DNA from 4 places in the Streptomyces sp. NPDC058955 genome. Region 4 is predicted to be linked to each of the others. Evidence: riboswitches for the same ligand, from Rfam matches in the RefSeq annotation. Region 4 holds a riboswitch; each other region holds the start of a gene.
What was found. Region 4 has a riboswitch for cyclic di-AMP ahead of ACFW1I_RS18805 (M23 family metallopeptidase). Riboswitches for the same ligand answer to the same signal wherever they lie in the genome.
Positions count from the first base shown of each region.

Region 1: it holds a riboswitch for cyclic di-AMP, as region 4 does, so the genes downstream of both, ACFW1I_RS17955 (transglycosylase family protein) here and ACFW1I_RS18805 (M23 family metallopeptidase) in region 4, are expected to answer to the same signal.
Region 2: it holds a riboswitch for cyclic di-AMP, as region 4 does, so the genes downstream of both, ACFW1I_RS34360 (M23 family metallopeptidase) here and ACFW1I_RS18805 (M23 family metallopeptidase) in region 4, are expected to answer to the same signal.
Region 3: it holds a riboswitch for cyclic di-AMP, as region 4 does, so the genes downstream of both, ACFW1I_RS30885 (C40 family peptidase) here and ACFW1I_RS18805 (M23 family metallopeptidase) in region 4, are expected to answer to the same signal.

Region 1 covers NZ_JBHYKM010000041.1:13,534-15,693, forward strand. Annotated here, with positions in the region: gene eno (phosphopyruvate hydratase) at 1-19, opposite strand, end outside; gene ACFW1I_RS17955 (transglycosylase family protein) at 308-1,045, opposite strand; cyclic di-AMP (ydaO/yuaA leader) riboswitch at 1,050-1,227, opposite strand; gene ACFW1I_RS17960 (transglycosylase family protein) at 1,492-2,160, opposite strand, start outside.
Region 2 covers NZ_JBHYKM010000146.1:1,032-3,191, reverse strand. Annotated here, with positions in the region: gene ACFW1I_RS34360 (M23 family metallopeptidase) at 1-1,127, opposite strand, end outside; cyclic di-AMP (ydaO/yuaA leader) riboswitch at 1,139-1,290, opposite strand; gene ACFW1I_RS34355 (PP2C family protein-serine/threonine phosphatase) at 1,539-2,160, opposite strand, start outside.
Region 3 covers NZ_JBHYKM010000111.1:7,944-10,103, forward strand. Annotated here, with positions in the region: gene ACFW1I_RS30880 (hypothetical protein) at 1-280, opposite strand, end outside; gene ACFW1I_RS30885 (C40 family peptidase) at 469-945, opposite strand; cyclic di-AMP (ydaO/yuaA leader) riboswitch at 949-1,156, opposite strand; gene ACFW1I_RS30890 (hypothetical protein) at 1,471-1,776, opposite strand; gene ACFW1I_RS30895 (ATP-dependent Clp protease proteolytic subunit) at 1,784-2,160, opposite strand, start outside.
Region 4 covers NZ_JBHYKM010000044.1:37,247-39,406, forward strand. Annotated here, with positions in the region: gene ACFW1I_RS18800 (M16 family metallopeptidase) at 1-972, shown strand, start outside; cyclic di-AMP (ydaO/yuaA leader) riboswitch at 1,171-1,333, shown strand; gene ACFW1I_RS18805 (M23 family metallopeptidase) at 1,341-2,111, shown strand.

The DNA.
Region 1 (2,160 bases), on a different contig from region 4:
CGATGGACGGCACGAGCATCTCCTTCTGGGATGTGACGCTAGGTGTGACGCATGGTCGCAAGGTCTCGTTCGCCTTGCGACAAGAGCCTAACCGGCTCCGGCGCTCCGGCCAGCCGACCGCCCGTCCCCTGGGACGAAAAAGGGCCCAAGAGCATCCAGTAGGGGACGAAAGACCCGGAATCTACTGGACGGTAACGGCAGAACCCCGGTCCGGAGCCACGGGGGAAGGGGGCTCGGGACCGGGGTGGTCACCGCGGGAGGGTCGTCGGGTGCCGGTGAGCCGCCGGACTCACCGCCACCGCGGGCCTTACTTCAGGTGGAGCTGCTGGCCCGGGTAGATCAGGTCGGCGTTCTCGACGACGTCCTCGTTGAGCTCGAAGAGCTTCGCCCAGCCGCCCTCGACGCCCTGCGCCTCGGCGATCTTGCTGAGGGTGTCGCCGGCGACGACCTTGTACTCGCCGTCGCCCTTCTTGACCTTCTTGCCGGTCGGGGTGGTGACGGTCTTCTTGGCGGCGGCCTGCGGGGCGGCCTGGGCGGCGCGCTCCGGGGCCTGGCGCTGCTCGCTGCGGGTGGCGGGGCGCTCCGTGGAGCGCTCGGGGGCGCTCTGCTGCGGGGCGGCCTGCTCGGTGCTCTGCTGCTGCGGAGCGGCCTCGGCGGAGCCGCCGTCGTAGGAGGCGGAGGAGAGGCCGACGCCGCAGCTCGGCCAGGCGCCCTTGCCCTGGCCCGCGAGGACCTTCTCGGCGATGGCGATCTGCTGCGACTTGCTGGCCTGGTCGGCGGTGGAGGCGTAGGCGGTGCCGCCGTACGCGGCCCAGGTGGAGGCCGAGAACTGCAGGCCGCCGTAGTAGCCGTTGCCCGTGTTGATGGACCAGTTGCCGCCGGACTCGCACTGGGCGACGCGGTCCCACTCGGAGGAGGTGGCGGCGGAAGCGGTGCCCGCGGCCATCAGCGGGGCGGCGACGGCCGCGCCGGTGACGCCGACGAGGGCGACGACGCGGGTGGCCTTGGAGGGACGACGACGCTTGCCCGTGCCGGAGAACAGCATGGAGTTTCCTCTTCACCGACGCCTGTGAGGTGAGCTGTCGGGTTCGGGCTTGAAGAGTTCGCCCGGCCGCGTGTCCTTGCACGCGGCTTCACCCCTAGCCGGTCCGTTCGGCCGTCAGTCTCAACGGCCGGGACCGGCGCAAACCTTGGGTCCCCCACTCCTGCCTGCGGCGCTTTCGCGACGACAGTTCCCGGCGGCCGACGGCAGGACTCGGCGTTTCGGTCGACGGGGCCCGCGGTGGCGAGCGGTGTCGACCGTAGACACACAGGTGCTCGAAGTTCAAAGGGCCTTACGACGGACAAATCGCCCTTACTTGCACTCCGTCAGACCTCGTTTGCGCAGGTGAGAGCTGACGGAAGCAAAGTTTGCGGACGTGACACGCCAGTTGGGACGAAGAGACCCATGTCTCACTTTCCCAAAATCGGACATACAGCCCTGAAACGACCTCACTTCTCCGCTGCGGGGTCCGTCAGTTCAAGGCTCTGACCAGGAAGGATGAGATCCGGATCGGCGCCGACCGTCTGGCGGTTGGCGTCATAGAGCGCGTCCCAGCCGCCGGCGAGGTCGTTCGCCTGAGCGATCTCCGACAGGCTGTCACCCGGCCGCACGGTGTACGCGTCACTTGCGCCCGAGTTGACGGGGGTTGAGGTGACCTTGTCCGCAGCTGCGGCATGTCGACCGGAATCCTGAGAGGTGTCCGTTGTGTCGGATTCCTCCGGTGCCGCCTCGCCCCGATGCTTGCCCGTCCCGGGTGTGGCCGACGACACGTCAGACCCGTCCGCGCCGGGGGTCACCGGAGTGGTGGGCGTCACGGGCGCCTTCGAGTCGTCCGGGGACGCGACCGGGGCGTCCGGGGTGCCCGTGGAGGCGTCCGGGGCGCCGGGCGCGGTGGTCGCAGGCGGCGGCGTGACCGTCCCCGTGGGGGCCGGGGTCGTGGGCGCCGGGGTGGTGGCGGACTTCGCGGGGGCGGTGGGCGCGGCCGGGGCCGTGGTGGTCCCCGCCGCCTTCTCGGCCGCCCGCTCCGCCTTGTCGGCGCGCTCGGTGGCCGGCGCGGTCGTCCCGGCGGTCTCCGTCGCCTCCGGCCGGGCGTCGGCGGCGGCCCTCGTGGAGGTGCC
Region 2 (2,160 bases), on a different contig from region 4:
ACGTTGCCGGTGGCGCCGACGCGACCGATGGTCTCGCCGGTGGAGACGGTCTGGCCGGCGGCGACGGTCATGGAGGAGAGGTGGCAGTACCAGATCTCGGTGCCGTCCTCCAGCTCCAGGACGATCCGGTAGCCGTACGAGCCGGAGTAGGTGGCCGACTTGATGGTGCCGCCGTGCACCGCCTTGAGCGGGGTGCCGGTGGGGGCGGCGAAGTCGAGGCCCGTGTGGTAGCCGGAGGACCACATCGAACCGGACTGCATGTAGGTGGAGGTGAGCGTGTACGAGGAGAGCGGCATCGAGTAGCTGGCGGCCAGCTGGGCGAGCCGCTCGGCCTCCGCCTTCTCGGCGGCGATCCGCTCGGCCTCGGCCTTCTCCTCGGCGAGCCGCTTCGCCTCCGCTTCCGCCTCCGCCTTGGCCTTCGCCTCGGCCTCCGCCTTGGCGGCGGCCTCGGCCTGGGCGGCGGCGTCCGCCGCGGCCTTCTCGGCGGCGGCCTTCTCGGCGGCCAGCTTCTCGGCGTCGACGGCGGCCTGCTGCTGCTGTTCGGCCTGCTGGAGGATGCGGGCGCGCAGGGCCTCGCCGGCGTCGGCGGCGGAGGCGGTGCGCTCCCCGGTGGCGGCGGTGCCGGCGGTGTCGGTGTCGGCCGGGGCGGTGTACGTGATCGAGGTGAGCGGCTTCGCGCCGGCGCCGCCCGTGGCGACCGGCGCGGAGTCCTGCGCCTCGGCGGTCTCCTCGTCGCCGCCGGGCAGCAGCGAGCCGACGCCGGGCAGGTCGTGGGCGTCCGGGAGGCCCAGGTCGGGGAGGTCCGGGAGCGAGATCGCGACCGGGGGCTTCTCCTGCGCGGTGGCGAGGCCGCCCGCGCCGACGGCGGCGATGACGCCGACGCCGAGGACGGTGGAGGAGCGGGCGAAGTTGGAGCGCTGCTTCACGACCCGGTGCCGGCCGCCGGCGCGGCTCTCGGCGCGCAGGGAGCCCTCGGTCGGGTTCCACTCCCCGGGCGCGGGGGTGAAGGAGGCGGTGTCGTACGCGTACGTGCCCGACGCTGCGCCGGCCGGGTCGTCCGCTCCGACGGCACCCGGGCCGCCGAAGGGGTCGAAGGGGGCTCCGGGTACGGGGGTGTTGGACGCCACGGGGGCGCGCTCCTTTCCTTCCTTCTCGCCTACCGGGTTAGCTGACGGGTTCGGAGCAGGAAGGTCTCCTACGGGCGTGTTCGCACGGGGGAGGTGCGAGGGGCCCGATTCACCCCAAGGGATGGTTCCCCGGTTCCCTTTCGGGATTCGGCACGTGCGCACGGAGCCGCCTCTTGCGACGGCTGGGACGACCGCGCTGCGTTATCGAACGTTAATAGACACGGCGGTCCGATTCCAAGCCGTTCCTCTTGATCATTCATTGAATTGGCAGGGATTCGCCCGAGTTGACCCCCCTTCAGTGAGGCCCCGGCAAACCCCGAGAATCTGACGTTATGTCAATTGTTATCGCTGTGACACCTCGTGACCACGGACCGTGATGACGGCCCGTTCCGCCCGTCCCGCCCGTCCCCGTCAACCCGCCGGCCCGGGCGGCACCACCGGCATCGTCCGCCGCCGCTCCGGGGCCCCGGCCGCCGGCCGGCTCACCGCGAGCAGCGCCATGTCGTCGGTCGACCCCCCGCCGGTGTGCCGCCGCACGTCGTCCACGAGCGCGTCGAGCAGCTCCTCCGGCCCGGGGAAGACCGCCCCCGCGAGCCGGTCCGCCGGATCGTAGAAGACGCCGCTCGGGTCCCGCGCCTCCGAGAGCCCGTCGGTGTAGAAGAGCAGCGTCGCGCCCGGCGGGTACGACCGCTCGTCGGCCCGGTCCGGCCAGACCGACAGCTCCCCCATCCCGAGCGGCAGCGCCGCCTCGGCCGGCTCGATCGCCTCCAGGCGCCCGTCCCCGTACAGCAGCAGCGGCGGCGGATGCCCCCGGTTCACCAGGCGGACGCGCTCGCCCTCGCGCGGGATCTCCGCGAGCACCGCCGTCGTGAACCCCTCGAAGGCGTCCAGCCCCTCCCGCCGGGTCCCCTCCCGTGTGAGGGCCCGTTCGAGCCGCTGCGCCACTCCCTCCAGCGTCGCCTCCTGCTCGGCTGCCTCCCGGAAGGCCCCGATGACGACGGCCACCGCCTCCACCGCGTCCATGCCCTTCCCC
Region 3 (2,160 bases), on a different contig from region 4:
CCACCGGGTCCGCCGGTGGCGCGATGTCGGACGCCGGGGGTGCGACGGCGGATGCCGGTGGCGCGAGCGGGGGAGCCGGTGTCTCCGCGTTCATCTGTCCGTAGCAGGCGTTGCAGATGTGGCCGTCGCCGCGCAGGGCGACGAGCCGTGCCGTCTTCGTCTGTGTGCATTCCGCACAAGCGAAGGACGCCGACGCGTGCAGGCGGACCAACTGGAGGGCGCCCCTGCGGGGGTAGCGCTTCGTGACCTTCCGGCCGAGTACCGATTCGGTGTCGTTCATGACCGCCCCCGGGTGATGTGCCGCGCCCCGTTGCCCTCCCCCCCAAGGGGAAAGGCGACTGAGCCTATGGGCCGCGGGACAGGGGCGGCAAGCGTGTCCCCGCGCCGCGATGGGGCGGCGGTGGCGCCTGCGGTGAGGGGTGCGGCGGCGCCACCGCAGCCCTGGGGACGTCCGCAGGCGCCGGTGGGTCAGCGCACGCGCCCGTAGTACACCTTCGAGGTCCAGATCTTGTCGAGCTTCACCCAGGAACCGGTCTTGGGCGAATGCCAAATCTTGCCGCTACCGGCGTAGATCCCCACGTGGTAGACCCGGCCGCCGGAGTGGAAGAAGACCAGGTCGCCCTTCTGTCGGCTGGACGCGGAGATGTGCCGGGTCTTGTTGTACTGCTGCTGCGCGGTGCGGGGCAGCGACTTGCCCGCCTTCTTGTACGCGTAGAGCGTGAGCCCGGAGCAGTCGAAGCGGGTGGGACCCGCCGCGCCGTACCGGTAGGGCGCGCCCTTCTTGGCCGCGGCGACGCTGAGTGCCTTCGTCGCGTGCGTGGTGGCTGCCTGGGCCTCAGGTGCCGCTCCCGGTGCGAGGAGCGTGCCGCCGACGGCGGCGAGGGTGAGAGCCGAGACGGCTCCCGCCCGGGACAGCAGGGACGGGACATGCATCTGCGCAGTCATGCGCAACCCTTCGTCAGCCGCCTGTGAAGGATGACCTGTCGGGTTCGGGCAGGCGAAGATGCCCGGCCGCGGCTGCGGCTTCACCCCAAGGGACGGCCGCGCCGGTGATTCCGGCGCGATCGACCCGTACTGCTCGGGTCCTCCACTCCTGCCGATCCAATCCTGTCGACCAGACGTCCGGGACGGCGGCAGGACTCGGCGTCCGCCCGGACCGCCCCGCCTGGGTGGCGGGGGCTTGTCGTCGTCGAGGATCTTGACCCACGAGTAGGTCGAAAACCGAGCGGAAACGGCGTTATGTGAGGCTCCTCACGACTGATCCATACGGGTGGACAAGAGGGTTTCGTGATCGTCGTAGGTTTGGCCGACGAGCCCCGTACCAGCGTCGGAATGTCCTATTCCGCCAAATGCGTACATCGGTTGCGCAACTTGCCCGCTTCACCTGTCGAACGCTCGACTACGCCGAACGGGCTACGGTTTCTGCGTCCCGTGTCGGCCGTCCGGGGCTCGACACGACACGTCGGAATGTCAACTGGCCCGTGTTCCGGGCACGGTGACGCGCGCCGCGCGCCGCTCGCCGTCCAACACCCGCAGCGCGCACGCCAATGTGTCGGCGTGGACCTCGCTCTCGCCCCGCATATGCATGAGCGTCAGAGCCTCGCGCAGCGCTTCCACCCGGCTGACCAGGGCCTGTGCGGCGCGCAGGGCGCCATAGGTATGCGAGGTCCTGGATGGATTGATCTTCCCCAGGAGATCGACGACTTCGAGGTACGCGTCGATGAACTGCCCCTCGGCGCGCGTCAGGGCGGGCAGCGGTGGAAGCTCCGGGACCATCGCGGCCTCACCGGGCCGACGTGCCGGAGGCCGTCCGGCGGTCGCTGACGAGGTGGTCGACCAGGCCGTACGCGAGCGCGGCCGGCGCGTCGAGGACGGTCGGGCGGTCGGTGTCGGCGGTGATCCGCTCCTCGTCGTGACCGGTGTACGCGGAGAGCAACCCGGTCATCACGGCGCGCAGCCGCTCCAGTTCGCGCGCCTGGAGGTCCAGGTCGGAGGGCTGCCCGGCGAACGGCTCGTCCAGGACCGGCTGGCGCAGCGTGACCCGGGCTCCGGGCAGCATCATCCGCTTCCCGGGAGTGCCGGCGGCGAGCAGGACCGCCGCCGTGGAACCCGCCTGCCCGAGGCAGGTCGTCTCCACGTCGCTCGCCAGGCTGCGCCTCG
Region 4 (2,160 bases):
GACGAGGTCAAGCGCCTGGTGGCCAACCGACTCGACGAGATCCCGCACGAGGCCGCCAACCCGAACCGCCGCGCGGCCAAGCAGCTCTACAAGGAGCTCTTCCCGGCCGGCACCCGGATGTCCCGGCCGCGCCAGGGCACCGAGGAGACGGTGGAGGCCATCGACGCCGCCGCCGTCCGCGCCTTCTACGACGCGCACCTGCGTCCCTCCGCCGCCACCGCGGTCGTCGTCGGCGACCTCACCGGCGTCGACCTGGACGCGATCCTCGCCGAGACGCTCGGCGGCTGGACCGCCGAGCCGGCCACGCCGCGCCCGATGCAGCCGATCACCGCCGACGACACCGGACGGGTCGTCATCGTCGACCGCCCCGGGGCCGTCCAGACCCAGGTGCTCATCGGCCGGATCGGGCCGGACCGCCACGACGCCGTCTGGGCCGCGCAGGTCCTCGGCGTCTACTGCCTCGGCGGCACCCTGACGTCCCGTCTGGACGCCGTCCTGCGCGAGGAGAAGGGGTACACGTACGGCGTGCGCGCCTTCGGGCAGGTGCTCCGCTCGGACGGCGAGGGGCACGGCGCCTCGCTGCTCGCCATCAGCGGTTCGGTCGACACCCCGACCACCGGCCCGGCCCTCGACGACCTGTGGAAGGTGCTCCGGACGCTGGCCGAGGGCGGGTTGACCGACGCCGAGCGGGACATCGCGGTGCAGAACCTGGTGGGCGTGGCCCCGCTCAAGTACGAGACGGCCGCCTCGGTCGCGGCGACCCTGTCCGACCAGGTCGAGCAGCACCTGCCCGACGACTACCAGGCCCGGCTGTACGCGCGCCTGGCCGAGACGGGCACGGTCGAGGCCACGGCCGCCGTCGTCAGCGCCTTCCCGGTGGACCGGCTGGTCACCGTCCTGGTGGGCGACGCCGCGCAGATCGAGGAGCCCGTGCGGGCCCTCGGCATCGGCGAGGTGACCGTGGTGAGCTGACGCCCCGTCGGCCCCGGGCGGAGGTCTCCGATGCGATGAAGCGTCGGAGACCTCCGCTTTGTCCGATATCGCGGCAAGGATGATCGTATGCCCTGTGGCATGTCTTACAAATCAGCGTGTCTGTTTGGCGATCGACATCCGTCCGGCCTAGCGTCGATCCGGCTGTCCGGCCGATGCACGCGCCGCATCCGCGGCACCGGACAGTCATCGCCGAGTCCCCGTCAGGCGCGAGCCTGGGGAGCCGGGGACCCACGCAGTCCCTGGGGTGAATCGGACGCCTTCGCTCACGCGGAGGGGCCCGTAGGAGACCTTCCTGCTCCGAACCCGTCAGCTAACCCGGTAGGCGAGAAGGAAGGAAAGGAACCGTCTTGGCGTTCACCCGTGCCACCGGGAAGCATCGTGGTGCGAGCCGACTGGCTCGCCGCAGCGCCGGCATCGCCGGCGTGGCCGCCCTCGCCACCACCGGTGTCGTCGGCACCCTCGCCTCTCCGGCGCTCGCCGCCGACACGGACGACCGTTCCGCCGAGGACACCGGCCTCATGAAGGTGATCGCCGACGAGTCCATCGCCGACCAGATCAACGCGCAGGCCGCCGCCCAGGAGCAGGAGGCCGCCGAGGCCGAGGCCCGGGCCAAGGCGCGCGCCGAGGCGAAGCGCAAGGCCGAGGCCCGCGCGAAGGAGATCCGCGAGGCCAAGGAGCGCGCCGCCCGCGAGGCCGAGCGCCGCCGGCTCGCCTCCTTCAACCTCCCGGTCGCCGGCTCGTACGTCTCCACCGGCTACAAGACCGGCGGCTCCCTCTGGTCCTCCGGCAGCCACTCCGGCGTCGACTTCCACGCCGCCTACGGCAGCTCGGTCGTCTCCGTCGGCTCCGGCACCGTCGTCGAGGCCGGCTGGGGCGGCGCGTACGGCAACAACATCGTGATCCGGATGAACGACGGCACCTACACCCAGTACGGCCACCTGTCGTCCATCGGCGTCTACGTCGGCCAGTCCGTCGAGCCCGGCCAGCAGATAGGCGTCTCCGGCTCGACCGGCAACTCGACCGGCCCGCACCTCCACTTCGAGGCCCGGACCACCGCCGAGTACGGCTCCGACATCAACCCCGTCGCGTACCTCCGCGCCCGCGGTGTCAGCCTCTGACCCGCCACCTCGCATCGCATCGGCCCCGGCTCCCACGAGCCGGGGCCTT